4 regions of the Bacteroides caecimuris genome follow, and region 3 is predicted to be linked to each of the others. Evidence: riboswitches for the same ligand, from Rfam matches in the RefSeq annotation. Region 3 holds a riboswitch; each other region holds the start of a gene.

Evidence for each region. A riboswitch is a leader RNA that binds a small molecule or an ion and turns the genes downstream of it on or off. The one in region 3 is predicted to bind cobalamin.
Region 1: linked by a shared signal. The riboswitch ahead of A4V03_RS11760 (TonB-dependent receptor plug domain-containing protein) and the one ahead of accC (acetyl-CoA carboxylase biotin carboxylase subunit) in region 3 are both predicted to bind cobalamin.
Region 2: linked by a shared signal. The riboswitch ahead of A4V03_RS08185 (DUF4465 domain-containing protein) and the one ahead of accC (acetyl-CoA carboxylase biotin carboxylase subunit) in region 3 are both predicted to bind cobalamin.
Region 4: linked by a shared signal. The riboswitch ahead of A4V03_RS14015 (TonB-dependent receptor plug domain-containing protein) and the one ahead of accC (acetyl-CoA carboxylase biotin carboxylase subunit) in region 3 are both predicted to bind cobalamin.

What each region holds. Positions count from the first base shown of each region.
Region 1 is NZ_CP015401.2:2,706,382-2,713,752, reverse strand. Features, by position in the region: gene A4V03_RS11765 (YncE family protein) at 1-1,139, opposite strand, end outside; gene A4V03_RS11760 (TonB-dependent receptor plug domain-containing protein) at 1,163-3,205, opposite strand; cobalamin riboswitch at 3,389-3,590, opposite strand; gene A4V03_RS11755 (DUF5106 domain-containing protein) at 3,679-4,623, opposite strand; gene A4V03_RS11750 (hypothetical protein) at 4,782-5,975, shown strand; gene A4V03_RS11745 (DUF3805 domain-containing protein) at 6,028-6,834, shown strand; gene abc-f (ribosomal protection-like ABC-F family protein) at 6,862-7,371, shown strand, end outside.
Region 2 is NZ_CP015401.2:1,912,554-1,919,924, forward strand. Features, by position in the region: gene A4V03_RS08160 (zincin-like metallopeptidase domain-containing protein) at 1-517, shown strand, start outside; gene A4V03_RS08165 (hypothetical protein) at 570-944, opposite strand; gene A4V03_RS08170 (hypothetical protein) at 959-1,213, opposite strand; gene A4V03_RS08175 (hypothetical protein) at 1,210-1,677, opposite strand; partial or broken gene A4V03_RS08180 (hypothetical protein) at 2,104-2,585, opposite strand; cobalamin riboswitch at 3,101-3,292, shown strand; gene A4V03_RS08185 (DUF4465 domain-containing protein) at 3,450-4,418, shown strand; gene A4V03_RS08190 (PKD-like domain-containing protein) at 4,420-6,321, shown strand; gene A4V03_RS08195 (DUF4971 domain-containing protein) at 6,330-7,371, shown strand, end outside.
Region 3 is NZ_CP015401.2:3,045,964-3,053,334, reverse strand. Features, by position in the region: gene A4V03_RS13305 (N-acetylmuramoyl-L-alanine amidase family protein) at 1-96, shown strand, start outside; gene A4V03_RS13300 (acyl-CoA carboxylase subunit beta) at 469-2,004, opposite strand; gene A4V03_RS13295 (acyl-CoA carboxylase biotin carboxyl carrier protein subunit) at 2,025-2,534, opposite strand; gene accC (acetyl-CoA carboxylase biotin carboxylase subunit) at 2,558-4,072, opposite strand; cobalamin riboswitch at 4,205-4,408, opposite strand; partial or broken gene A4V03_RS13285 (nicotinate phosphoribosyltransferase) at 4,737-5,075, opposite strand; gene hdhA (7alpha-hydroxysteroid dehydrogenase) at 5,236-6,015, opposite strand; partial or broken gene A4V03_RS21775 (DUF6845 domain-containing protein) at 6,741-6,860, shown strand; partial or broken gene A4V03_RS13270 (AAA family ATPase) at 7,022-7,340, opposite strand.
Region 4 is NZ_CP015401.2:3,224,225-3,231,595, reverse strand. Features, by position in the region: gene A4V03_RS14045 (MATE family efflux transporter) at 1-605, shown strand, start outside; partial or broken gene A4V03_RS21690 (MFS transporter) at 1,376-1,540, shown strand; gene A4V03_RS14035 (tellurite resistance TerB family protein) at 1,710-2,153, shown strand; gene A4V03_RS14030 (ABC transporter ATP-binding protein) at 2,265-3,032, opposite strand; gene A4V03_RS14025 (FecCD family ABC transporter permease) at 3,029-4,045, opposite strand; gene A4V03_RS14020 (ABC transporter substrate-binding protein) at 4,042-5,175, opposite strand; cobalamin riboswitch at 5,302-5,514, shown strand; gene A4V03_RS14015 (TonB-dependent receptor plug domain-containing protein) at 5,727-7,371, shown strand, end outside.

The DNA of each region.
Region 1 (7,371 bases), 340 kb from region 3:
TCGTTGCCATCAACATCGCTTAGTGAGGCTTTGTTGCTGAATGCAATTGTATTCGGGTTAAGCCCGATGTTGTTCAGACGGAACAGGAGTTGTCCTTGTTGGTTGAAACAAAGCAAGTCGCCATAGGTGGTGTAATCACGGGCTTCGGTGATATATACATTGTTGCTGTAAGGATTGATGTTGATGCCGTATGGCGTCTTAATTACTGTTCCGTCAGTTATGAAATTCTCACGGATTGTCTCTGCTGTTTTCAGATTGAACATCTTGATAGAAGAGTTCTGTGTGATGTAATTGTAATTGTATAGATAGGCAATCTCTCCATCGATGGCAAAGTTTTGTACTTTCTCGTTAGATTGAGTAACTTTGTTTGTCCGGCAGTCTATCTTGACGAAGTTATAATTGCCGGCTTCTACATCTTCGCCACGGGTGGCAACATAAACGGTTTCGTCCGGACCTGCTACTATTTTACCGGGATTCGGACCTACTGTTAGTTTGCTAATTTCTTTAAATGTGGCAATATCGACAACAGATACCGTGTTGTCTACCCCCAGTCCTGATGAATAGTCCAACCCACCGGAATTGGAAATATACAACTTTTCGTTTTGTACACAAATACCGTCGGGGTTGCGTCCCACTGATGTGATAGCTTCTATGGATAGGGAGGTTGTGTCTATACGTGCAACGGTTCCATCGTATGAACATACGTATGCCTTTTCTTTGTGAAAAGCGATGTAGCGTGGTTGACGGGAACTTCCGTTTTCTGCCAACATCTGAATCTGTTTCAATGAGCTTCCCGTACGAAAGTCTATCACTTCTACCGTACTGGAGATATTGACTATCACATATATCTTGTTTCCGTAGATAGCCATGTCGTTGGCTGTATCTCCTAGTCCCCGGCGGTTGACTGCTTTGAAATAGTCACGAATCATTTGCCGGTTGCCGAAAGAAAAACGTGCCAGCGAGCTATTGTTCTGATTGAACAGTCCTTCGCATAATACATATAATTCGGCAGTACCCGTTTCTGTCGGATCGCCTATAATGCCTGATGTGAAGGGCTTGTCCTCCATATCATCACATGCCGCAAATAAGATTATCAATGACAGCCAGCACGAGAATATATATATTAGTTTCCTTTTCACGTCAATATCTTACTTTGTAATAGTTAATATCTTATTTTTATTGTCGCCCTTACGGATCGTCCGGGCATTGGGAAATATTTCACAATCTCGTAATTCTTATCCAGCAGGTTCAATACTTCCACGCTGAAAGAGGTCGTGATTTTTCTGATTAGAAAGTCACGGTTTGCCGAAATGCTATGGTCGCTATAACTATCCAATCGGTTTTCGGCAATGTTTTGTCCTAAAGCATAGCGTTTTCCGGAAAAAAGGAATGAATAAGACAGATTGATCCACGGTGTTTCGACACCTGCCTGTCCCGAAGCAGATACGCGGGGAGTGTAGGCTATTTGATGTTTGTATGTCGATTCATACGTGTTCGGATCGGGCGAGGTGACATCTAACGCTCGTTGGTATGTGTAGTTACCCGAGAGGTTGATGCGTATTTTATCCCAAGGTTGGAGGGACAGGCTTCCTGTGGCATCAATGCCTTTGATATCAACTTCACCCAGATTCTTCATACTCCATACGGCAAGGTTCTTGGTAGGGTAGGCGATGATTTTATCTGTCACCTTGTTATAATAAGCGTCAATGGTTGCTGACAGATAGGGTAGGAACGGGCATACATTTTTATTGTATGTCAGTCCGATGTTGTATTGTTTTGCCTTTTCCGGCTTTAGCTGGGTGTTGCCTACTTCTTCGTAATATAAGTCGTTGAAACTTGCCAGACGGAAAATGTCTTTATAGAAGAAGCGGACACGGAATTCTTCATGCCGGAAAGGTTTGAAAGCGGCACTTACATAAGGGGTTAGCTTACGGTGATTGCCGGCACTACCGCCTTTTTTCACATCTTCATTGATAACGGTTGCCAATGCGGATGCGGAGATTGTTAACCAGTCATTTACGTATTTTCCGGCGAATGCTGTTAGCCATGAGTAACGCGTGGGGTGTACAAAGTTGGCGAGATCGGCGTTCATGGTGTTGATGCTTCCGTCTGTGGAAAGTGAGAAAGAGAGGTTGCTCAACAGTCTGTATAATACAGAAGCGGAAAGATAATATTCCTGCTGGTAATAGCTGTTTTCCGTTTTCTTAAAAGAGTTCTTGGTATCGGGGTCCAGATAACGTTGATAGCTCCAATTCCACTTGGCAGAGGTTTGGAACACCCATTGCTGGCTGAATTCTTTCTTGTATTGACTTTGTATGAATGTATTTTTATCCCACAAGTGTTGTGTGGAATGGTCGTTATAGAAGGTTGTAGCTTTGGGTAGTCCCCGGGAGGACTGAAAGTAGTAGCCTTTCAATCGCCATTGTTCTTTATCGGAGAAGTTGCCGTAAAGTCCGGCTTCGGCACGGAATGTCTGTACGTCTGTATTCTTTCGTTTTTCACGTGAGGACAGGTCTTCTGCCGCATTTCCATAATGTAATGTGTACGGATAATGTCCGTCGGAGGACATCCATTCGCCATTGGCTGACATGCTCCATGTTTTATTGAATTGTTGTTCCAGTAGCAGGGAGGGATTGATTAATCCCCAGGAGCCGGTTTTGAAAGCTCCGGCTATGTTGGTCTTTTTGCCTTTGGTGAATAGCGGCGTGAGTGTCTGTATATTCAATATGCCTGCTGACGCGAAGAAGCGGGCAGGTTGGAAGATGTTATCGCTTTGTCCGTTGTTTAGAGAAAGGCGGTCTACGTTGTCGAGCGAGAAACGCCCGATATCTATTTGTCCGGTTTGGCAGTCGGTTAGGGTGATTCCGTCATAGCCGATGGCGGTATGTTGGGCTCCCAGGCTTCGTATGGATACTGTTTTCAGTCCGCCGATACCTCCGTAATCTTTTACGGTCACTCCGGCAAAGTGTTTCACCGCGTCGGAAACTTGCAGGGCGTGCAGGTTTTTCAGGGCATCTTTGGAGAAGACTTGCAGGGGAGCGGTTGAGCGTATTTCGCGGGTCTGGTAGATATCTGATACTGTTATTTCGGGAATAGAATATGTATGTGTCGTATCTACCTTTTGCTGTTGTGCAAAAAGTGATATAGATAAGAGTTGGCAGCTAAATACTGCAAAGATCACTTTATTAAATGTTCTTTTTTTCATTTATTTCTTTTTCAGTCTGTTGTTGGTTAAAAGTGTCCGGGCGAAATCCCTTCGACCGGACACGCATAAATAAACTTGGCAGAGTTTATCCGTTTTAACACACTTTCTCTGAATCAGAGTGATGAATGAAATGATAGACGACTTGTCCGGTTCATTAGACTCAACGCTTTTTCCTCGAAAGCAGTGAAACTTATTTGCATGGCAGGTCTTCTGACTTGTTCCTGTTACAAACGCCTTCCCGGATTGGTTTCCAGTGGCAATGAGTGAATTGCTTGTAACTTGGTATGGAACTTACAGCAGCGGGACTGTTCAGGACTTGCACCTGATTCCCTTTTAATTGCTTCCCCCGCATGGGAGTCGCAAACCAATGCGCGGCAAAGATAGGGAGTTTATTTGTTTTTTCCAAAGGGATGTTCTTTTTCTTTCGTCTTGATACGAAAGAGAAAGAACCAAAAAGAAAGGATCAAGGCTGCTTATTGTTCGCTTTTTATTAACAGGTATTCTTCAACGGCTTGTGTGGTGGCGTCTTTTAGGAGTACAGTCTTTTCCTTGTTGAGAAGGTAGAGGGTGGGGATTGCCTTCAAGTCATATAGTTGTTGCTCTTTGATGGCGAATTTCTTGTCGTATCCGTTGATCCATTCTTGGGGGAATTCATTTAGGTGTTTTCTCCATTCGTCCAGCTCTTCGTCGGGATAGATGGAGAGGACTGTAAGTCTCTTTTGCTCCAGAAGTTGATTGATGATAGGGGCATTTCTCAGGGCGTCTATCGTTTCTGTACAGGCATGACAGCCGGGGTTGTTAATGAATAGGAGGATGTACTCTGCTTGCAGTTGGTAGAGGGAACCTTGTGCGCCGGAGGCTAATGTGTAGTTGAAGTTCAGGGCTTTGGTGCCGATACGGTTTTTCTGGGCTAATTCCCGGCGGGCTTTGGGACGTACTTTCTCTATTTCTTCTAACAGAGGGGAATCCAACATGGCGTCTAATACGGGAATGTAGAATTCTTCGTTACGCATGGGGGAGTTAGGGTCATATAGATATTTATCTGCCAGGTCGGTGATGTAGGTGAATACTTTTTTGTCTACGTTTGTTCGCTCGATTGTTTTCCGCATGGCTTCTTGTGCGGTTTCCAAAGGGACGTGGTTTAGTATGTCGCAATAGTCTGCCCAGGCTTGTTCGGTCACTTCGGGGTGGTGGATGTAATTGGTGTCGGCGAAATTGACGTTATCCCAATAGTGTTTTACTAGAAAATCTGCTCGTTGTTCGGGAGCTGTCATCATTGCGGGGATGGCAGGCAGGGTGATGGATTTAATAGTGTCCTGTATGGTTTCGTTTGTACTTTGGCTGGAGGCATTCCCGTTTTTGCATGAGCACAACAAGAGGAAGCATAAAACGGGAATAATATTTATGTTCATTTTCATAATTTGTTTTTTTACTTTGAAAGCAAAGGTAATTTCCTTTTTCCTTTATACAAAATAATCCTTTCTTTTTCTACCTTTCTTTAGGAAAAAACGCTCGCTATTTGTTATCTTTGTTAGCGAGATATAATAGAAATGTTTGACTATAGAAACTACAAATAATGATAAAAATTGACTTAAAACGGCATCGGAAGGAAATAATAGGATCGGTTGTGGTACTGTTAATTCTGCTTGGCAGTATGTCTGTGTTTAAATATACTTCATTCAATTCCGGTTTTGAGATTGTAGACGATCTGGGAGGGAATATATTTCCTTCGGCGATTCTGTCTGTTGCCACCACCGATGCACAAGTGATTGTTCCGTCGGATTCAACGTGTTTGGGGAATCCGAAGTCGTGTATTGCCGTTCGGCTGAAATCGAAGACAGCTTATAGTCGTGTGCGGATTGAAGTAGCCGAAACGCCTTTTTTCTCCCGCTCGGTGTCGGAATTTGTATTAAACAAGCCTAGGACGGAATATACGATTTATCCTGATATTATCTGGAATTACGAGGCACTGAAAAATGAGGTGCAGGCAGAGCCGGTAAGCGTAGCTATCACAGTGGAGATGAACGGAAAAGATTTGGGACAACGGGTACGTACTTTTTCAGTGCGTAGTATCAATGAGTGTCTGTTGGGATATGTGGCTAACGGGACTAAATTTCATGATACCGGTATTTTCTTTGCGGCTTATGTCAATGAAGAGAATCCGATGATCGATCAGTTGCTTCGCGAGGCATTGGATACTCGGATTGTTAATCGTTTTCTCGGTTATCAGAGTAAGGCTAAAGGGGCAGTAGACAAGCAGGTATATGCCCTTTGGAATATATTGCAGAAACGTAAATTCCGTTATAGTTCTGTTTCCAATACCAGCCTTTCGAGCAATGTTGTTTTCTCGCAGCGCGTCCGTACGTTTGATGATGCACTGGAATCTTCACAGGTTAATTGTGTGGATGGGAGTGTGTTGTTTGCGTCGTTGCTTCGCGCCATTAATATTGATCCTATCCTGGTACGTACACCGGGGCACATGTTTGTAGGATACTATACGGATAATTCGCACACGGATAAAAACTTCCTGGAGACAACAATGATTGGTGATGTCGATCTGGATGATTTTTTCCCGGATGAACAATTGGACTCTACAATGGTAGGCAAATCGCAGAATGAGATGTCGTTACTGACTTTCGAGAAATCGAAACAATATGCTAATAAGAAGTATAAGGAGAACGAAGAAGGAATCCATTCCGGAAAGTTGAATTATATGTTTTTGGAGATTTCTAAAGAAGTGAGGAGGAAAATACAGCCGATAGGTAAATGATATTCGTTTTTAATTCGTATTTTTGCCCAAGTAATCATTTTAATATAAAAGGATGCAAGGCAAGAAATTTATCTCTCCCGGAGCATGGTTTTCTATGAACTATCCATCAGACTGGAATGAGTTTGAAGATGGCGAAGGCTCTTTTCTTTTCTATAATCCCGATGTATGGACGGGAAATTTTCGTATATCCGCATTTAAAGGAAAAGCCGGTTATGGTAAAGACGTCATCCGGCAGGAACTGAAAGAGAACGATTCGGCTTCGTTGGTGAAAGTCGGCACATGGGAATGTGCGTATAGCAAGGAAATGTTTCAGGAAGAGGGAACTTATTATACTTCCCATTTGTGGATTACAGGAGCTGACGATATTGCTTTCGAATGTTCCTTCACCGTACCTAAAGGTGGAGTTGTGAAGGAGGCGGAAGATGTAATCGCTACTTTGGAGGTACGCAAAGAAGGACAGAAGTATCCTGCTGAATTGATCCCGGTCCGTCTTTCTGAAATCTATTTGATTAATGAAGCGTACGAATGGGTAGTATCTACCATGAAGCAGGAATTGAAAAAAGATTTTCAGGGAATAGAAGAAGATCTGGAGAAACTTCAGCAAGTGATTAATAGCGGTAAGATTGGCTCGAGAAAGAAAGAAGAATGGTTGGCAATCGGCATCACAGTCTGTATAATTTTGACGAATGAAGTGGAAGGTATGGAATGGAAAACGTTGATTGACGGTAACCGGGAAGCTCCTGTGTTACAATATAAAGACCGCACCATCGATCCGATGAAACTAGCATGGAGCAAAGTAAGGGCTGGAGAACCTTGCGATGTCATTGAAGAGTATAAATCCGTGATTATTAATCACTAACTACTAACCGACTAATTACTAAATTACGTGGCTGTACCTTATTTACAGATAGATAACTTGACCAAGTCCTTCGGTGACTTGGTTCTTTTTGAAAATATATCTTTTGGCATTGCTGAAGGCCAGCGTGTAGGATTGATAGCGAAGAACGGCAGCGGAAAAACTACCTTATTGAATATAATCGCCGGAAAAGAAGGTTATGATAGCGGTAACATTGTTTTCCGTCGTGACCTTCGGGTGGATTATCTGGAACAAGATCCACAGTATCCCGAAGAGCTGACTGTGCTCGAAGCCTGTTTCCATCACGGTAACAGTACCGTGGAACTGATAAAGGAGTATGAACGTTGCATGGAGACTGAAGGTCATCCGGGACTGGAAGACCTCTTGGCGCGTATGGACCAGGAGAAGGCTTGGGAATACGAACAGAAAGCCAAGCAAATTCTTTCGCAACTCAAAATTCGTAACTTCGACCAAAAAGTGAAGCAACTGTCCGGTGGACAGTTGAAGCGTGTCGCCCTTGCCAACGCCTTGATTGCCGAA
Region 2 (7,371 bases), 1.1 Mb from region 3:
TGCCAAGGAGTATTACGACGGCAATGGCATCAACGAACAGCATACTTATTTATCGGCCACGAACAACAAGGGTGACAGCCTTATTGCCGAGGATGAGAATTTCGCTGTCGTGTACAACGGGAGTGTCGGGGGAACCTACGAGGTGATGTTGAAATTCACGGAGCAGGAAATCCGAGACCATATCCGGCGTTACGGTGTCGATATCGCCGGAGATACAATAAAAGGGGTTGCCAGGGAGATGGCGGCGGAACAGTTCTCCGCTTTGGCGTATCAAAAGATTCCGGCCTTCGAGATGCCGAACGGTGAAGTGCTATATGTCGAATATAACAAGGAATCCGATACGCTTGATGTCGGGCAACCCACCAATGCCGGGCTGGTCGCGCAGCATCGTTTCCCTTACGACCACAATGTCGGGCTGGATGCCAATCTGCAAGCCGTGAACGAGAAGCTGAACGAGCTGGAAGAGTATCGGGCAGAACTACAAGAGGCAGAATACGGCAGCGGTATGCGCCGGTAAGGATGGAAAGAAAAAGATGCGGAACTGGTTGGCTCCGCATCTTTTTTGCAGTTTATTTCCCCAACAAACCGTCTATCATAGACTGTAAATTTGCTATGTCGCAATACTGGTTACATCCCCCTCGGTAGTCCTTTCCATTTTGAGCTGTCCGTATCAGAAACGAATCGAGTTCAATTCTTACGCCGCTGCCCATTCGTGACAGACCGGAAGAGTGGCTGATGTAAACGAACTTGCCGTTGCGCTCAATGAAGCAGGAGGTGTCATAATGCCCTTTTGAATTGGAAGCCACCTTTGCACCAACGGCTGCGGCATATTTGGAAATCTCACGCACCAATGCTGTCTGGAAACTGCGGTACTCTTTTGAAACATAGTCTCCTGCATCTGCAAGTATAGCGTCCTGCCATTTGGTATAAAAATTCTGTGCCATATTGATATTTATTATTATTCGTTCCGCAAATAACTTTTCCATTTCTCGCCGTCAATGGTCAGTTTGCCCATTTCCCAATCGTATTCCACTTCCGGTATATTGGTATAAGGGAAATGAACGGTGTAGCCTATCTGTCCGTAAGAGCAATGCAGAGGGGTAACGCAAATCTCCCAACCGAAGTAAGATTGCGGCGTGCAGTATTTTCGCCAGTTGAAACGACCTGCGGCAATATTGCCGCAAAGTCGTTTGAGTATGTCGTTTGTTGTCATTCTGTACCTCCTTTGCTGAGTATGGTGAGTTGTTCGGGACGGTCTGGAAACCAATAAGCATCACTGTCGATATATACGCATCTATAGCCATTCCAAGGTTTTCTGAAAGCTAATACTTCTTTGGGGCCAAATACCACCCCGTAGTCGTTTGTAAACGCCACCATATCGCCTACAGCCAAATCACTGTCTGTTTCCATGACTTCGGACAACCGGCTGAAAAACTCCATGCCCTCGGCTTCACGCTCTTTCTTCCAGCGCATAAACTCCTCTTTGTGGCTTCTTGATGAGCCAATAGGTAATAACTCCGATGCCAAAACCTCTGTCTCGGAAGAGCTTGTTGAGATTAAGATGATGCTGTCACTATCCACTTTTTCGGGAGTTGAGATAATTCGACATTCTATATCATTATCGGCAGTGTGCCAAAAAAGGAGGTTGCCTTGCTTGATGAAATCGTACTTGCTCATTGTCTTTTGATTTATTGTTTTTTTTATTTCCCTTTTCTTGAAGCCTTTTGACTTCGCCCAAAGGGGTTGTTTTCATGTGCGTCACAAACGGGGGGATGCAAGAACGATGAGCAAGGAACCTGCAACGAAATTTTATGAAATACCGTCATCTCCGATTACGGAAAGTTGTCGTCAAATTTTATTTCAGGTAGCGATAGCGGTACTTGGGCAATGTTCGTCCACCGTACCTTTGCACACGAAAACAGACCTGCGGCGTATGTCGGGGCTGTGAAGGGATTATACCCTTAAAACAGGAATATACCGGCTGTGAAACCGGTGGCGGAAGCTCTGCAGAGCATATTTATAAAAGTAACCGGGGAGCCTGTGCAAAAAAGAGAGCAACCACCCACTTTTGAGGCGGGTGGTTGCCAATGTTTCGGACAAACATCAGAAGTGGTAATCAACAACTCCTCCGATGTAGAGTATCGTTCCCGGTTCAAGCCTACAAACAAACTCCATAAACGTAAAGGACTGTTCGGCAAAAGACTGCAGCCATCGCCATCCAAATAGAAATGATAGGCGACATCCAACGGATTTTCCACTGCCTGTTTGAGATAATAGGTCGAACCCCATTCCAACATATTATCTGCCGTAAGAGCATTCGCTCTTTTTTTGATATTGGCGACATACTCCTCTTTCCATTGCTCTATTCCACCATTATAGCGCATGGTGTCATCGGATATAAGCTCGAACATTCCTTTGGGCAAGGCATGATTGACCAAATTGGCAATATCCTCTTTACGGTCTTCCTCGTCTATTTCTGAACAATAGTCATAGAAGCTCCCGTCTCCTTGCTGGAGTGTGTCCTCATTCAGATAGTTTTCTTTGTCTATCGGCTCCGTTGAAATTTGAAAAATCCTGCTGTGCATAATTGTAAATTTTAGATTGTCAAATATTTTCTTTTTTTCCTTTTCTTGAAACTCTTTTGGCTTCTCGTCGGGGAATGATTTTTATGCAGGACTGACAGCGGGAAAAGGACGGATAAGGCAAGTAAACAGTGTACGGGATGAAACGGAATACCCAACCGCCCAATGTAAGAGCACAGTCAGGCTCGTCCGACTATGCCCTGCAACGAGGTGGGGAGTGAAAGTCAATCTTCGATTTGTGGAAGGCTGCCGTGAAGAATATCCGGGAACCGTTAGTGAAAGCGATACTTGACGACCAGACGCACGCTGTACCTTTGCATATAAAATCTCTCCGAAGAGAATTGCCGACGTGAGATGAAAAGAGACCATAATTGAGAAACGCTATTATTCATAAGGGGAAAAGACTATTCGTGGTTGTTATAAATGCTTGATTAACATGAAAATACAATTCGCGCCATAAAATAATCCTTTCTTGAAATAAAAATCACAGAAAAAGAAACAAGATTAAAAAATAACCATTAACTTTGCACCAGTCAAGTTTCCAATCGAAGCGTCGAACGGAATTAAAAGGGAATCCCGGTGAAAATCCGGAGCTGTACTCGCAGCTGTAAGTCCTATTAAAGTTTATCGCACTCTTTGCCACTGGTGAAAGCTGGGAAGGCGCGATAAGCGGGATGAGCCAGAAGACCTGCTTGATGAGATAGATTTAGTGACCACGGGATAATTGGCATTAGATTAAAATGAACAGAGGCTCGTCCACAGGCACCTATATTCTTTTTGATAACCGATTTCTCATTCGTTGCAAATCTGTCGCAATAAAAACGAATGTGTGTTTAAACTTTTTGTTTAACTTTTAATAATTAAGTTATGAAAAAGAATTTTAGATTCTTGGCAATGGCTGTTGTAGCAATGGCCGCCGCAGTGTTCACGGGATGTTCATCCGACGATGACTTCCTTGCTCCGTATGAGGAGAGTGCGATTCAAACCCGCGCGATAAGTTCTACCAATGCGCTTATCGATTTTGATAACGTACCTTCCAGCGTAATGGCTTCTGACCAGTATGGAAACAATCTCTATTCTGCCACGGCCAACGGCAAGCAGGTAACGACCGGCTACATCACTCAAATCGGGCAAACCGGTACGTACATTCAGTTCCCGATTAACTATTTGGAACAAGAATGGGTAAGCGGACAGCCTTGGGAATATGAATTTTGGAATGGTGGTTTTGCCATCTCTAATTTCCATAATCTGACACAGGGGGATTATCAAAACCAATGTAGCGTGTACTGGCCCAACGGCGGTCATAGCGGTAAAAATTTTGCTGTAGCTTTCGGTTATAGCGATTCATACAATGATTCACAAGCAACCTATGACAAATGTGCGAAGATTTACCTGACCGATGCAACCGGCTACAGAGTCGTTACCACAAACACTCCTGTCAAGGGTACACCGAAATATGGTAAATTCAACAGCGTATGGGTTTGTAATACGACTTATACCTACTTAGTCATGAAGGATGGCAACTCGTTTACACAAGGCTCTTTGTCGGCACAAAAAGGATGGTTTAAGGTGGTATTTGTTGCGTTGGATGCGACGGGTAAACCTACAGGTAAGGAAGTAGAATACTATTTGGCAAACTTCGATTCCAGTAAAGATGCAGAATCAGGTTTGACCAATAAAATCCGTACCGGATGGAATCAAGTGGATTTAAGCGGTTTAGGTGACAGCGTATGTACTGTAGCTATCAATTTCGAAGGAAGCGATTCAAGCGCATACGGATTGAACACTCCTGCTTACGTTGCTATAGACGATATTGATGTAACCGTAAACGAATAACATGAATTTGGGGCAAATGCTTTTTAACGGCAAGTGCAAAGTATTTGCCCCTTTTTATTATATCCCAATGGAGATTGTAATCAAATACTTTCTTCAAGGGAATTTCAGCATTAAAATTATAAATATAATGAAGAAGTATTTGCTTTTATTCTCCTTGACGATATTTCTATTTGCATGCAACAAAGACGAAGAAATATCGCAGGACGTGATATTGCCTCCTGTCATTGAGTTGGATAGCGAGGACGGAATCTACGTTGTAAAGATAGGAAAAGAGGTCGTTATTGAGCCGACCTATCAGAATGTCGATTACGCCGTTTATTCATGGAAATGCAACGGTCGTATCATTTCCGACGAGCCTCAATTGAAATACATTTTCAACGAATGCGGTTCGTATTACGTTACCCTGCGTGTGGATACGAGGGATGCCAGCACAGAGGAAGAAATTCGTGTGGATGTCAATGAATTGGCTCCGCCCGTTATTTCATTGGTAACCCCCTCTATAGGGCTTAAAGTTGTCGCAGGACGCGAGTATATCCTTACACCCGACATTCAAAATGCAGAAGGAGCTACTTATTTGTGGACTCTTAACGGAAACGAAGTCGGAACGGAAAATACTTATACATTCAAGCAAGATGAGTTGGGAACTTATGAACTGACCTTAACCGTAACAAATGAAGACGGACAATCAAAGAAGACAGTTTCTATTGAGGTTGTCGATAAACTTCCGATTGAAATCGTAGTTCCGTCATCTTTATATTTTACCGAGAATAATACCAAATACGTAGAATTAGGACGTACTTTGTTTGTCCGCCCCTTTGTATCAATAAGTGCCGAGCCTTCTTATCAATGGAGTTTGGACGGGCAACCGATTGAGGGAGCCAATTCTTTGGTTTACGGTTTCAAACCCGCTAAAACCGGAGAACACACGCTTACCTTTACTGTGAAATACGACAATCAAGATACAAAAGCAGTGCTCACCCGTAATATTTCGGTCTCCGGTGTCGATGAAGTCAGTGTCAATATTCCGGTGAAATGTTGTGAAGCGGCCGGAAAAAGACCTTTTGCTGCCGGAAATTCCATTTACAGCAATAAAGTATATGAATTTGTTCCGGCTCCGGGACAATTTGTAAACGAAACGAATACAGCAGGTTTCAATGGGGAAAGCACGCACGAAGCAGCCTGTGCTTACGCACAAAAACGTCTTGATAATGAACAATATGTTTCTCTTGGAGGTTGGGGAGGATATATCGTAGTAGGATTCGACCACAGTATCGAAAACAAAGGCGGTTATGATTTTTCCATCAAAGGAAATGCCTTTGATTCGTCAAATGAACCGGGCATTGTATGGGTAATGCAAGATGTCAATGGAGACGGCTTGCCCAACGATGAATGGTATGAACTGAAGGGTTCTGAATATGGAAAACCCGAAACCATTCAGGACTATGCCGTAACTTATTTCCGTCCCGGTCCCAACATGGATACTCAATGGCAGGACAACAAGGGAAATAAAGGAGCGATTGACCGTCTCGGCAACTATCACCCGCAAGAGTTTTATTATCCTTTGTGGATTGAAGCGGATTCCTATACGTTATACGGCACATGCCTGAAAGCACGTACCGAACAAAGCCCGTCGACAGGCATGTGGTCCAATAATCCGTTCGGATGGGGATATGCCGATAATATTGGTGATGATATGCCCAATAAAGACAATCCTAACGCGGGAGCACTTGGAAACTATTTTAAGATTTCCGATGCAGTCAATATCGACGGTACACCTGCAAACCTTTCCCATATCGACTTTATCAAGGTGCAGACCGGAGTCAATGTAAAAGCCGGATGGTTAGGGGAAAATTCCACGGAAGTTTTCAAGTTCTGTGATGAAAACAACAATAACGACAAATAAAATTCATTATGAACAAAATATATCATTTCATCCTATTCTGTTTCGCTACGCTCTGCCTTGCTGCATGTAGTGATGACGACCCTGAAGTAAGCGGAATAGACGGCAAGGATCACTTCATCTCCGAGTTTGCTCTAACTGTAGATGGCATTACCTATCAAGCCATGATAGTCGGGGACAAGATTACAGTTGAGATACCTTATAATACCAGTCTGAAAGGGGCTACCGTAGAGTATGCCCTTTGCGAGGGAGCCTCTATTAACCCGAATCCATCAACCATAGAGGATTGGGAAAATGAATGGAAATTCGTAGTCACCTCCAGAATGCAGGAGAGCAAAGTATATTCCTATACTTATCAATATGCAGACATCGAACAGAGCGGCAGCGTGGTACTTGCCACGCAATCCGAGGTGGATAATTTTGCCAAGACAGGAATAAACAAAATCGAAGGCAGCCTGACCATCGGAACGGCAGACGGAGAAGAAATCACCAATCTGGACGGACTTGCCAACCTGAAACAAATCAGTAACTCTCTTGTTATCAATCCGTCTTACAAAGGAGCGGATTTGACGGGGTTGGATAATCTGGAACAACTCGGAAGTTTCAAATTAGGATCGACAACTTCTACCAGTAAAAACATAACGCTCAAAACGGTTAATCTGCCCTCTTTGCTTGGAGTGACCGGCGATTTTGTCGTTAACAGTTCTGTCATTGAAAAAATATCCATACCCAAAGTCGAGTTCATTGGTGAGGATATGTATATAACCTCCGATGCTTTGCTTGATTTGGATGCAAATGCCGTTGAATCTGTCGGAGCTTCCTTAATTGTCAAAGGTTCGGTAGCACAAAAAGAATCAGCGACAACCGAAGCCATTGTTTTCTCAGCGCTCAAACGGGTCGGGAATGAACTTACAGTCCAATATTTTCCCAAACTGCAAGGAATTTATCTACCGGCATTGGAAAGTGTGGCCGGTACTGCCTCATTCTCCGATATGTCCTCCATCGGAAGTCTTGCAATGACCGAATTACATTCGGTTGGAGGACTGACTATAA
Region 3 (7,371 bases):
TTCGATCAGCGTCGGTTGGTGATGAACTCCAATCGTCAGGCACTCGCAAAATGGTTGATGGAAGGCTTTCTGAAAGATTACAAGGAGAAGAAATAACATTTTTGTTTCTCTTTTCGTGAACAAAATAAGAATCTGAATGTTTTATATATGCAAATCGCCTGATGGCTACTTGTAGGTATGCGAATATATATAGGCTAGTGAATATGCCTCCCCGGCATAACAGGAAGATTGCATAGTAGTTTTGTCGTGTTTTATTTTGTGTTTGTGTTGTGACGGTGCTGCGATGTGAATCGGGGTACCGTTTTTTTGTGCATATAAAAAGATTTACTCATAAAAAGCGAGGCTGTCTAAAAAAAGTCAGTAACTCTAACTCCCTTCCTTCCTGAAGGAGGAGAATGAGGATAGAACCGACTTTTTAGACAGCCTCGTCTTTATGGGAGGGTGCTTTATGCACACCTTATCTAGTTGTTATAAAGGTATATTACCGTGCTTCTTGGGTGGGTTTGTTTGCATCTTGTTTTCTGTCATTTCCAACGCCTGGATCAGACGTTTGCGAGTCTGTCTCGGATAAATGATTTCGTCAATATATCCCAGCTCGGCAGCCTGATACGGAGTAGCAAACTTTTCTTTGTAGGCTTCCAGTTCCTTAGCCTTTGTTGCTTCGTCAGCTTTGCGGAACAGGATATTGATGGCGCCGTCTGCACCCATCACAGCAATTTCTGCGCTGGGGTAAGCGAAGTTCACGTCAGCTCCGGTCTGCTTGGAGTTCATTACGATATAAGCGCCGCCGTAAGCTTTGCGGGTAATAACAGTTAGTTTGGGAACAGTAGCTTCTGCGAACGCATAAACTATTTTTGCACCGTGGCGGATGATACCGTTGTTTTCCTGCGTATATCCCGGAAGGAATCCCGGAACATCTTCGAATGTAATCAACGGAATATTGAAACAGTCGCAGAAACGGATAAAACGACTTGCTTTGTCGCTGGCGTCGATGTCAAGAACACCGGCAAGATAAGCCGGCTGATTGGCTACGATACCTACCGAACGACCTGCCATACGGGCAAATCCGATGATGATATTCTTTGCAAAGTTCGGCATGACTTCGAAGAAATAACCGTTGTCTACCACGCGTTCGATAATGTCTTTCATATCATACGGTACGTTCGGATCTGCCGGAACGATTGTATCCAACGAAGCGTCTTCGCGGTTGTTTTCGTCAGAGCAAGGTTGTTTTCTAGCTTCATCCATATTATTCTGCGGTAAGAAAGACAACAGTTCGCGGATGCTCATCAACAGTTCTTCTTCGGAGTTGCACATAAAATGCGTCACACCGCTCTTGCTGCTATGCGTCATTGCGCCACCCAGTTCTTCTTTGCTTACTTCTTCATGAATTACGGTTTTTACTACATCCGGACCAGTCACGAACATGTGGCTTTGTTCTTTCACCATAAAGATGAAATCGGTAAGGGCAGGAGAGTAGCAAGCGCCTCCGGCACAAGGACCCAGGATAGCCGAAATCTGTGGAATCACACCGCTGGCCATTGTGTTCTGATAGAAAATATCCGCATAACCGGAAAGGCTTTCGATACCTTCCTGAATACGTGCGCCGCCCGAATCATTCAAAGCGATAATCGGGGCACCGTTCTTCAACGCAAGTTGTTGTACTTTCACAATCTTTTTGGCATTGGAAGCAGACAGTGAACCGCCATATACGGTAAAGTCATAAGCATAAACAAATACCTGGCGACCGTCTACCTTTCCGTAACCTGAAACGATACCGTCTCCCGGAATTTTGTTTTTATCCATGCCATAGTTCGTACAACGGTGAACCATCAATTTATCCAGTTCAACGAAAGTACCTTTGTCAAGCAACATATCAATACGCTCGCGAGCAGTCATTTTACCGCTTTCGTGTTGTTTCTCTATTTTATCGACGCCTCCACCAAGAGAAGCGATGCGGTCACGTTCCTCGAACGTGGCGTATGCTTTATTCATTTCTTCCATAATGCAATCCGTTCTTAATATTATGCAATCGGTTCTAATGTTATTAACGTCTGGTCGCCGGTTATGTTATCACCTTCCTGAACCAGAATTTCTTTAATACGACAATCTGAAGTCACTTTGTAGTTGCTTTGCATCTTCATGGCTTCAATAACGATAGCGGTGTCTCCCGTCTTCATTTCCTGGCCGACTGCAACAGGTATTTTCACTACTTTGCCCGGCATCGGAGAAGTGATACAGTCATTCTGTTCTTCTTCCCCTTTCTTGCGCATACGCAGATATTTTGCCTGACTGTCCACGATTTCTACATTGAAACTGCTATAATGCGTATTCACTTTATAGCTTTTTCCGTTATCACGGCGAATCAGCTGTGCGTTCGAACTGCGTCCGTCCATCAAGATGTTGCAAGTGCCGTTTTCTGCCATCACTACGTCTGCTTCAAACGTTTTTCCATCAATGGTGAGCACTACCTTGTTATCTTCCTTGCTGACCAGTTCTATTTCGGCCACACGGTTTCCTATATGAATTTCCATAATTGAATTCTCTTTGTTAAAATTTAGATTCTCAACACACCCTTATGCAAACCGAACTCTTTCCACTTGCTGATAGGGCGGTTGTCGGCAGCCATACCGCTGTTGTTCTCTTCGAGATTCATCAAATAGTCTATATAAGCAGCGATCAGGGCAATATTTTCGGAATATTCGCTGGTGCGCGTAATCCGTTGTTGCAGAAACTCGCTGTTCTTGGCGATGAATCCTGTGTCATAATGACCTTCTACAAAATCGGGAGTATCCATGATGGCACGCAGATAACTGATGTTGTTTTTCACTCCGGTCAATTTATATTCATGAAGAACACGACGCATCCGCTCAATCGCATATTCGCGATTGGTAGCCCACACAATCAGTTTACCGATCATCGGGTCATAGTAGATCGGAATTTCATATCCTTCGTATACATAACTGTCAATACGCACACCGATACTGTTCGGCTCTGTAATCTGTTTGATGATACCCGGACTTGGCATGAAATTCATTTCAGTGTCTTCGGCGCAGATACGACATTCGATAGCATGTCCGCGTTGCTGGATATCTTCTTGTTTCAGTTGAAGCACTTGACCGTCGGCAACTTTAATTTGCTCTTTCACCAAATCTACTCCAATCACTTCTTCCGTAATCGGATGTTCCACCTGCAAGCGGGTGTTCATCTCAAGGAAATAATAGTTGCGGTGTTTGTCAACAAGGAATTCGATAGTACCCGCACCGATGTAGTTCACAGCTTTGGCTGCTGCTACCGCTTTTTCACCCATATCTTTTCGCAGTTCGGGAGTGACGAAAACCGAAGGAGTCTCTTCCACTATTTTTTGGTTACGGCGTTGCACGGAACATTCGCGTTCGCACAGGTGAATGACGTTTCCATGCTTGTCACCAAGAATCTGGAACTCGATGTGATGAGGTTCTTCAACAAACTTCTCCAGATAAACCGTGTCGTCGCCAAAGGAAGACAATGATTCGCTCTTGGCAGTGGTATATGCTTCTTCCACTTCTTCGGCACTATGGATGAGGCGCATACCTTTTCCACCACCGCCCATAGATGCCTTCAGCATCACCGGATAGCCTATTCTATTGCAAAGCTCTATGGCTTCTTCCACGCTTTTCAGGTTGTCTTGTGTGCCAGGAACTACGGGTACTCCCGCCTCAATCATTTTGATACGGGCGGCAATTTTATCTCCCATTGCTTCCATTGTTTCCGGATTGGGACCGATAAAGATGATTCCTTCTTCCTGACATCGATGGGCGAAGGTAGCATTCTCGGACAAGAAGCCGTAACCCGGATGAATGGCGTCTGCATGAGCTGCTTTTGCCACTTCGATGATCTTTTCTATATTCAGATAACTCTCTTTGGATGCTGCCGGCCCTACGCAATAAGCTTCGTCTGCATAAAGTACGTGTTTCGCGGTGCGGTCTGCTTCGGAGAAGATAGCGATACTCGTTATCTCCATTTCCCGGCAGGAACGCATCACCCTTACGGCAATTTCACCGCGATTGGCTACTAAGATTTTTTTTATCATACTTTTTTCAATTAAGTACATATTTATTAATGTCTTCCCGTCTAATGGACATACTCCACCCGACGAAAAACAGTATTTTTTTGATTTGGGGCTTAACAAGTGATACTCTTTCTCCTAATCCACGAGGAGAGGGGCGTCTTACACAAAATGGCAGGTCTTCTGACTGACTCTTGTCTTATTTGCCTTCCCGAATAACATCAGTGGCGTTAAATTAGTTCAATTATAAGACATTAAACAGAGTTTCACAGCAGCGGGACTGTCCGGGATTTACACCCGGTTCCCTATTAATCATCGTCCGTTGGATACGGATTCTGAACCATTTTGGGCGGCAAAGATAAATAATTATTGAATAGGATGTTCCTTTTTTGCACGAAAGTTTCGATTTTGTGCAATGCTTGTTCTTAGTCCGGAAGATAAAGTGATAGGAGCGAAGTATGATGCAGAGAAGTCTTTTGCTAAACCATCTTTCTCCTGATATGGTTAGGTTGATAGTTATTCGGTAGGACATATATGAAGGAAAAGCAGAAAGTATTTTCTATCGAGGTACTTCTGCTTTTCTTTTTATAGCCTTTCTGTTGTCTTGATTATTGATTCTTGTTCAACTTCAACTCATACAGGCAAGCCTGTACTTCTTCAAGACTGCCGGTATGTTTTCCTTCATCATATAAAGCAAGTCAGCCACTTCGATGTGGAGATGACAGGCTTCATCCAGATGAATATCAATCTTATTCGGGTCGAAACGAAAAGAAGACAACCACTCTCAGTAGACTCTCGGGAGGAATCTGCAATTCTTCGTCATGTATTCCAACTCCTCTTCCGTGAAGCTCAACTGACTAAAATTCTTGATCTCTGTCTTGAGTGTTTCCAGAAAAGCTTCGGTATATTTTGTTTCATTCCGGTCATTGAAACTAAAAGTACCTATTGCATAGGGGAACAGTTTGATATAAGCATACGAGGTGGTAAACTTATAGAGATCTGTATCTAGTAGTGTTTTAACAATCATGACGTTCTTTTTTTTATCTTCTATATTTCCATCCTTTTATATCTTTGTTATTAGTTGGGTACAAAGATAGGTATCAGTAACACACAGGAAAAGAATTTATTTTTTGTAATGGTTGCTAATAAAGATATATTCTTTTTACTAGTTATACGTCATCTGATCTTTATGATAGTGCAACTGTCGGATTATGAGCAGTCAGGCCGCCATCCACGACGATTGTTTGTCCGGTGATGTACCTTGCATCGTTCGAAGCCAGAAAAGCGATGGTGGCTGCGACGTCTTCCGGTTCTCCTAAATAAGGAGTGGCACATTGGCCGAGGAAGATGTTGCGTACATCTTCATGCAGGTTATTCAATGCCGCGGGGGTAAGTACCAATCCCGGGGCTACTGCGTTGCAACGGATATTTTTCTTTCCCATTTGGGTAGCGATGTATTTCGTCAGATTAATGACGCCCGCTTTGCTGGCACCATATAATGTACCGTTAGCATCAGCCGTAAGTCCACTTATGGAAGCTACGTTGACAATGTTTCCGCCGCCATTGGCAGTCATGATAGGAATGACCTGTTGAGAAAGGTACATGGTGCAGCAGAGGTTCAGGTGGAATGCCTCGTCAAAGTAATTGATATCCAGCTTCTCGATATTAAGGTCACGTTTGGGATCGGTTCCTCCTACATTATTAATTAATATATCTATTCGTTGATATTCATTCATAGAAAAATCAATCAGCTCTTTGCAACTCTGGAGTTCGGTGGCGGAGAAATAGACATGACGCACATCGGCCCCTGCATGAGTAAGTTCGTTGGCAAGCTGTTCTGCCTTTTTTTCAGAATGGTCAGCGATGACTACTTTGCCTCCTTCGGAGACAATGCGGCGTGTGGTTGCTTCGCCAATACCACTGGCAGCACCGGTGATGACAACTACTTTATTTTCGAATCTGTTCATATGTTGAGAATTTGTTGGTTACTTTCTATTAAGAACAGATGGCAGAGGTATTTGTTGACCCTTATAAACGCTCTTTAATAAAACAGGGTGCCCGATTGGAAAATATTTGCATTTCCTCCGTTTTTTTGCCTTGATTATTTAAGGAAACTGTTAAATGTTAATGTCCGGCTGCTTATTTGTTAATGCGGTTCAGATTCTATTAAACCATGTTATAAGATGCGTTGTATTGGGCTGAAAATTTGGAGATAACCGAAAAGTCCGTATCTTTGTACTGTGTTTTTCATAGTATTAGATTTAAGGTTAACAAAAGATTGGCTGTCTGGGATAGATAGCCTTTTTTTTATTCTTACTTATCCAAGAAGCAACTTATGTGAATGAATATGTTAAATGTTAACGCGTGAAGTCTGAAATGTTAATACGCTCCATGGAGTATTAAACCCTGTTATAATATCGTCTGTTTAGGCACTGAAATTTGCTATTTATCTGAAATATGGTACCTTTGTACTGTGTTTTTTTCATAAGTATTAGATTTAAGGTTAACAAAAGATTGGTTGCTCGTGATGAGTAGCCATTTTTTGTTTTTATACGCGTTGGTTGCTTATTCCTTAATCATCGTTAGCTGCATTTTAAATATCTCCACTACACTTCTCGAATATGCATTGTTTGTCTATAACAAAAAACGATTTTTATTGTTATAGTACGAAAGACTTAATAAACGAACCATTATGAAGAAGAATATTTTATTTTTTGGAGCACTTGTGGGTGCTCTCTTGTTGGTTTCTTGTTCGGGAGGAAACAAGAAACAGGCTGCGTCCTCTGTCAGTTCGGAGGAATTGGACAATAGCATTGGAATGTATTTAAAAACAATATCATCCTTGTTGTCACTTCTTTGTGGTTGTTCCCTCCCTATTATCCGAACAGTCTCCTGGAGTGGGGGATAGTGGTGAAATAATTTATCAATCTTCTTACGTCGTTCATAATCCGTACGTCCTCATTCTCGGATATTTCTTTCCCATTTATCCTCATTCTTTAATTTTGAAATAGATATGGACCATTTCATCCGGAGTGGAGAAACGAGACATGAGGTATTCAAAGGACTTTGCCCCTTTGAACACCAACTTCAATCTGCGTGCGACCATACTTTTTGCAGTTCTTGGAGGATCAGGCAGGAAGATGCTTTCCCCTGCTATTGCACTCAAAAGTGCAACAGACATGATATGTTGTTTTTCAAATAGTCCTTCACTTATCAATTCAATGAGTTTTGCAATGTACTCTTTTATTGCGAGTGGTTCTGTGAATAATGATTTTTCTTTGACTTTTCTCATTGGATAGTTATTTAAAAGCGTAGTACATTTT
Region 4 (7,371 bases), 180 kb from region 3:
TTATGAATCTGGCGGCCTGTTTTATTGTGATTCTTATAAATCAAGGCTTGCAGCATCACGGTGGCGACTTGGCTATCGGAGCATTTGGTATTGTCAACCGGCTGGTATTCCTTTTTGTCATGATTGTAATGGGGTTGAACCAAGGCATGCAGCCGATTGCCGGCTACAATTATGGGGCCAAGCAATATCTGCGCGTGACAAAAGTCTTGAAAATAACGATTTATGCCGCTACTATCGTAACCACTGCCGGATTTCTGATGGGAATGTTGATTCCCAAATTGGCAGTTTCTATCTTTACTACGCATCAAGAACTGGTGGATATTTCTGCCAAAGGATTGCGTATTGTAGTGATGTTCTTTCCTATTGTCGGTTTTCAGATGGTGACTTCCAATTTCTTCCAGAGCATCGGTATGGCAAGCAAAGCAATCTTCCTTTCGATATCCCGTCAGGTTCTTATCCTGATTCCCTGCCTGCTGATTCTTCCTCGTTATTATGGACAATTAGGAGTCTGGATAAGCATGCCGATTTCTGACTTGACAGCCAGTCTGATAGCGGGAACAATGCTTTGGTGGCAGTTCCGGCAATTCCGGAAGAAGCCTGTCTGACGACCGGTTTGCTGCACCAGGCTTTAATGAATACTAAGAGGCGTAGACAAACAGAGAGCCTGTTTAAATTCTCTTCAGTCATAATCTTATAGCTGATATTTTAACTTACCCCGGCTCTTCTTGTCGCGTCCGTCTATAGTTGGCGGAAGGGGTATTAACAGTTGCGCTCTTGGCTATTAATAGAAAACTTCCCGCCCATTAAGTATAAAGTTCCTTCGGACAAGAAGGAAACTTTCTTTTCATTCGATGCAAACTATAAACGCAAGCTTTGATTATATAATTGCAAGCTTTGTTTTTATAATCAAAGCCTTTGTTTTTATAAACAAAGCTTGCGTTTATAGATTACGGTTAACGAAAAACAAGTTTACATGCTGATAATAAGAAGTTTACAATTAATGAAAGAGAACTTTTTTATTAATGAATGAAAAGTGGGTTATTAAGAGCCTGCTCCGAGTTTTGCCCGACACAGTTTTGAGAGTTGCTTTCGAGTATATTTTCTGTTATTGTGAGCAGCAGCATGACGGAGACTATGTGACGAATAAAAACTGGTCGGTAAAGCCTATCTAACATAATCTCAGGAAAATTTAAACAGGCTCTAAATAGGACCATGGCAGAGTCAGAAATTAAAAAAAAGTCATGATATGAGTTTAGATGTTTCGTAATTCTTTACTGTAAAAGAGTTTTGTTCTTCAACGAAATGCAGCATGCCTATTATTTTTTCTAAATCTTCCTTTATATCTTGTATTGTAGGTTTAAAAGATATTCAAAAAGGAACTTTATTGGGTGCTTTCTTGTTGGCCCGTATTGCTGAAATAAAATATTTCCGTGTGAATATTGTTGCCTGTATTTTCTCTTTGCTTATTCTGGTCTTTGTGAAAAACGGTATGGTAAATCTGATTTGTATCGGTGCTGTCGGTTTCTTTGCGTCATCCGTATTGTGAAAGCATAGTTTCTCTAAATAGCTATATATCTTATTTCCTGAGTTAAAAAAAGGAAAAACAGCTTCAAAAGTTTTATATTTGATGATTAGTATTTATTTTTGTGTGAAAGTTATGAGACTTTCACTAGATAACTAATTTACAAAAAACTTAAATTTTTAAACAAATGGGACTTTTTGATAAAATCTTTCAAACTGCATCAGAAGAAACGAAATTAACACAACAAGAGGCTTTTGCAGGAATTGCACTTGCTATGGCAGGAGCAGATGGTTCTATTGCTGAATCTGAATGGAATGGAATTGTTAATTATATTCGTCGATTGAAAATATACGATAACTTTTCCGGGCCTGCTTTTGACAAGTTGTTCGATAAACTTTTTAAGATATTGAAGAAAGACGGTCCGAGTGCATTGGTCAATGCTTCGGCAGCCGAATTATCGGATGATTTGAAACTTACCGCTTTTGCTTGTGCGGTAGATATTGCATTGGCAGACGGAGTGATCGAAGAAGAAGAAAAAGACATCATCAATCAGTTGGCGGAAGTTCTTGGGGTTCCTGAAAAGACTGCCATATCTATTATTGAGGTGATGATAATCAAGAATAAAGCATAGTTTTATTCCTGAGAATATAGAAGGATTGATAATTGTATTCCTTTTGAATGAAAATCCCTTGCTGCGGTATGTGGCAAGGGATTTTCTTTAAAATAATTTATAAGAAGTATTTTAGGAGAATATTTGTTTGATTCTTATTTTGATAGTCTTGGCATCAAATGTCACCATTTCATTTTGAAATAGTCTTTCTATATGTCCGCTCGTAATCATCTCATTTGTGGGGAGACTATACAATTGTGGGTTGTCAATCAGCATGATCGTGTCGCAGAGAGACAGGGCGATGTCTAGGTCGTGTGTAGAAAACAGGATACATTTTCCTTCCGTTTGTGTGAGTCTTTTCAGTAGCAGACAGAGTTCGTAGCGATTAGGTAAATCTAGAAAAGCAGTAGGCTCATCAAGAAGAATGATAGGCGTATCTTGTGCAAGTGCGCGTGCTATCATGATGCGTTGGCATTCTCCGTCGGACATCTTATCCATTGTCTTTTCTGCATAACCGGACATTCCTACCAGCTGCATGGCAGTAACCACTCTTTTCTCATCTTCCGCCTGTAACTGTCCGATCCAGTTGGTATAAGGAGCACGTCCCAATGCGACTACATCTTTGCAACGCAGGTTGGCGATGCGTACTTTGTCGGTGGTTACAAAACTAATCTTCCGGGCTAATTTCTCCGGCTTCAGTGAAGCGATGTTTTTCCCATGCAAGATGATTTCTCCGTTTTTAGGTGTTTCCAGTCCCATAATGGCACGGAGAAGCGTGCTTTTTCCTGTACCATTTCGTCCGAGCAGTGCAACAAGCTGCCCGCCCGTGATATGGGTGGAAACTTTCTCCAGCAATATACGTTGTTCGTATCCTAATGTCAGATCTTTCAGTTGAATCATTTGAATATACGCAAGTTTTTACCTATTACCCATAAAATAACCGGAACCCCCAATAGCGCAGTGATGCAATTCACCGGCAACAGAAACTTCTTGGCTATGATGTCACAAATCAACATCCCGATCAACCCTGTCAGCATCGTACCCGGCATCAATATCCGGTGATCGGCGTTGTCAAACAGAATCCGTGTGATATGTGGGATAGCCAGCCCGATGAATCCTACCGGACCGCAAAAGGCTGTGACCGTTCCTGTCAGTAACGCTGTAGATATAAAAATAAGCGTTCTTGAACGCTTGATGTTCATTCCCATAGTGCGTGCATAATTTTCACCAAGCAACAACAGATTCAGTGATTTGATACAGGCGATGGATAGCAGCAACCCTATGCATATTACTGGTATCATAATCGTTAATTGCCCTGTCGTGATGTGACTAAGCGAGCCCAAAGACCAGAGTGTGAACATTTTCAGTTGTTCTGCAGAACTTAGGTATTGTAATATCTGGATGATAGCTCCTGCCACGTAACCTATCATGACTCCCATAATCAGTACACCTAATATATTCTTTACTTTGCGACTGATGATGGCTACTCCCAGTAGTATGGCGGAAGTCCCTATCCACCCCGAACCTACAATACCGATTGATTGCAGAAAGGGAAAATCTGTCCAACCGAGAAGCGGGGCGCCTAGTATAAACAATGCTACTCCAAGACCTGCCCCGGAGCTTACTCCCAACAGGTAAGGATCTGCCAGCGGATTCTGGAAAACTGTCTGCATTTGCAGACCGCTTACTGAAAGCGCTACACCTATCAATGCAGCCACTATGACACGGGTAAAGCGGATGGAGAGAATTATATTGCGGGTGGTTTCGTCACATTCCCCCCCGGTGAGTACTGTCCATATCTTTGATATAGGGATGAAAGTATCTCCCGTTGCCATATCTACTAATAGTAATAAAATGGCAACTATTCCTAATGCGATGAATAATAGAGTGGTGTGTCTGCGGGATTGTTTCATTCCAGGTGTCTATAATAATAAGGTGAATCGGAAACGAGCTCCGGATGGAAAATATGAATCAGATCACGCAACACTACATCGGGACGGACAACTGCCGATTCCCAATAATCGTTTCCGCCTGTCGGTGTCAACCGTAAGTTATTATTATAAACAGTCTTTTCGTTCACGGCTTTAGCATCTGCGAATTTGGGGTTCACAGCTTTCAGCTCATCAAGCGTAGTCGCCGAACCGACATTAATCCAGTAATCGGCTTTTTGTATCAGGCCATAGGCCGTTTCCAGTCCGATAGGGGTTGAACTGTTGGAATTGTTTTCTTTATAAATATACTCTGCACCTGCGTCTGCAACCAACTGTGCCATGTAGCTTTGGGTAGAAGGCATTACCCAACTATCGTTCCACGGAGTGTTGAACATTACGGTAGGGCGCTGGCTGACGGAATCTGTGAGGGCTTTCAGTGCATGATAACGTTGGGGGATTTCCCGGAATATTTCTATTCCCTTTTCCCGTTTGTCTGTCAGTTCGGAAAGAACAATCATCCATTCAGCTTTGCCGAGCGGTGATTCTTCCAAGTATTCTCCCATATATAGATAAGGTATGGAAAGTTCTTTTAACTTGTCCGTTACAGCGGTTTGGGCGTCACCTATGCCATAAAGCAAAACTACGTCGGGTTTTAATCCAATCAACAGTTCGTAGTTCATTTCAGGACCCATATCCTTGATTGAATCTTTGTGGGCAAGGATGTAGGGATTGGCGATATAATCGATACCCGAAACTCCGACGATCCGGCTAATTTCTCCCAATGCGTCAAGCATGGCAATGTAGGAAGAAGACATACATACAATCTGTTTGGCTCCGGCAGGGATAACGGGACCATTGAATCCGGCAGGCGCTTGCTCGCCGTTGCGTGCAACAAAATAGGACATTGTTACATCGTTGGCGCCTTGCCACGGGTTGGTAATCTGTATAAGTGTGCTGGCGGTGTTCTCGGTACCTAGAATTTTAAATCCCGAAGCGTATTCAGGGGTATATACATCTTGGTTGAATGCTTCCAGAGATGTCTTATTACGGGTAATACAGCTTGCCCAAAGGAGCAGGCAAAGTAACGTGATAGTCAGCGCGGGAGATTTCACTTTTATAAGATGTTTAATTAGAAAAAATAATAGTGGATCCTTTCGAACGGCAAAGATAGGACTTAATTATTAGTTTGTTTTTATTTTAGTTGAATTTTTCTTCCGATTTGTATCTATTTGTGTATCTTTGCCCCCAGAAATTTTGGTGTCACTTTTCCGATTCTACGGAACGAGTGGTGAAAAGGGAATCAGGTGTAAATCCTGAACAGACCCGCTGCTGTAAGCTCCGCCAAAAGTTTTTCCTACAATACTCAGATCCACTGTTCCGCTTTGGAGGAATGGGAAGGGCGTTAGGAAAATGGAGTAAGTCAGAAGACCTGCCAAAGTTGAATTCTTGAAACTTTCCGGGATTAGAGTTTGAAGAGTGCGGTTTTTTATTCAAAATACATCTTTGATTGGTGATGTGAAGTTTCAGGAAGGAGGAATATCCCCTTTTTGAGTGTCCCTATTATGCGGGGAGAAGCACGTGTATATGTTTGAGTGTATGGAAAATTGCATCCTCGCTGTAACCCTATGAAAGTTTATTATTTTAATTAATAAACAGGAGGATTATGTTCGGGCGGATTTATTTTAGGGTATTGTGGATAGGATGCTTTCTGAGTATGACTTTATTGTTGTCAGCACAAAGCAAACTGGACAGCTTGCATCATCTTAATGAAGTAGTGGTTACTGCCAGAATTAACAAGGAGGTAATTCCGGTGCAATTTTTATCAGGGGATAAGTTGGAGAAACTGGCGGCGCATTCGGTAGCGGACGCTATACGTTATTTTTCCGGAGTACAAATAAAGGATTATGGTGGAATAGGAGGACTGAAGACCGTTAATATCCGAAGTATGGGAACGAATCATGTAGGAGTGTTTTATGACGGCATTGAACTGGGTAATGCGCAGAATGGAGTGGTTGATTTGGGACGTTTCTCTTTGGATAATATGGAAGCTGTCACTTTATATAATGGTCAGAAAAGTGCCATTTTCCAATCAGCGAAAGATTTTGGTTCTGCAGGTTCTATTTATCTACAGTCAAGAATACCTGTTTTTCAGGAGAATAGGGCTTATCATGTGAAAGCGACTTTTAAGACGGGTTCTTTCGGAGTTGTCAATCCCTCTTTGCTTTGGGAACAGAAACTGAGTGAGAATGTGAGTACGTCACTTAGTACTGAATATATGTATACAACCGGAAAGTATAAATTTACTTATGCGGTGGATGGAGGATATGATACAACGGCAGTACGCCGTAATGGGGATGTCAATGCGCTGCGTGCTGAGGGCGGCTTATATGGCAAGATAAAAAGTGGTTATTGGCGTACGAAAGCTTATTTTTATAATTCAGAACGTGGATATCCCGGTGCTGTTGTGCGGAATCGTTTCTCACATGAGGATCGCCAATGGGATACAAATTTCTTTTTCCAGTCTTCTTTCAAAAAAGATTTTGGTGATGTGTACAGTCTGTTGTTGAATGCCAAATACGCATATGATTATCTGCATTATCTGGCGGATCCCCAAAAGGAGGAGGCTACCATGTATGTAAATAATACATATCGCCAACAGGAAGTTTACTTGTCAATGGCTAACAGGGTTACTCTTTTTCCTTTTTGGGATATAAATATTTCAGCAGACTACCAATGGAATAAACTGAACGCTAATTTGACTGATTTCCCTTATCCCCGAAGAAATACGGCGTTGGTAGCGGCAGCTACCTCTTTGCATCTTGAGCGCTTTAAGTTGCAGGCCAGTGTCTTGGGAACTTTTGTAAATGAGAACGTAGCTTCAGATACTACTTCGGCTGGGAATAAGATGGAATTTACTCCTACCGTTATCACTTCTTATAAACCTTTCAAGAATATTGATTTAAATCTGCGTGCTTTTTACAAACGGATATTTCGTATGCCGACTTTGAACGATTTGTATTATACATTTATAGGGAATATAAAGCTGAAACCTGAGTATACTAATCAGTATAACGTAGGATTCACTTATCAGAAATTATCTTCCGGAACCTGGCTGCAAGCACTGAATGTGCAATTGGATGCGTATTATAATGAGGTGGAAAATAAAATAATAGCTACTCCTACCAATAATTTCTTTCGTTGGACAATGATTAATATGGGACTTGTTAAAATAAAAGGAGTGGATGTCGTTTTGCAAGGACTTTGGAAGTTTGGTAACGATTGGGTATTTGACAGTCGGTTATCATATA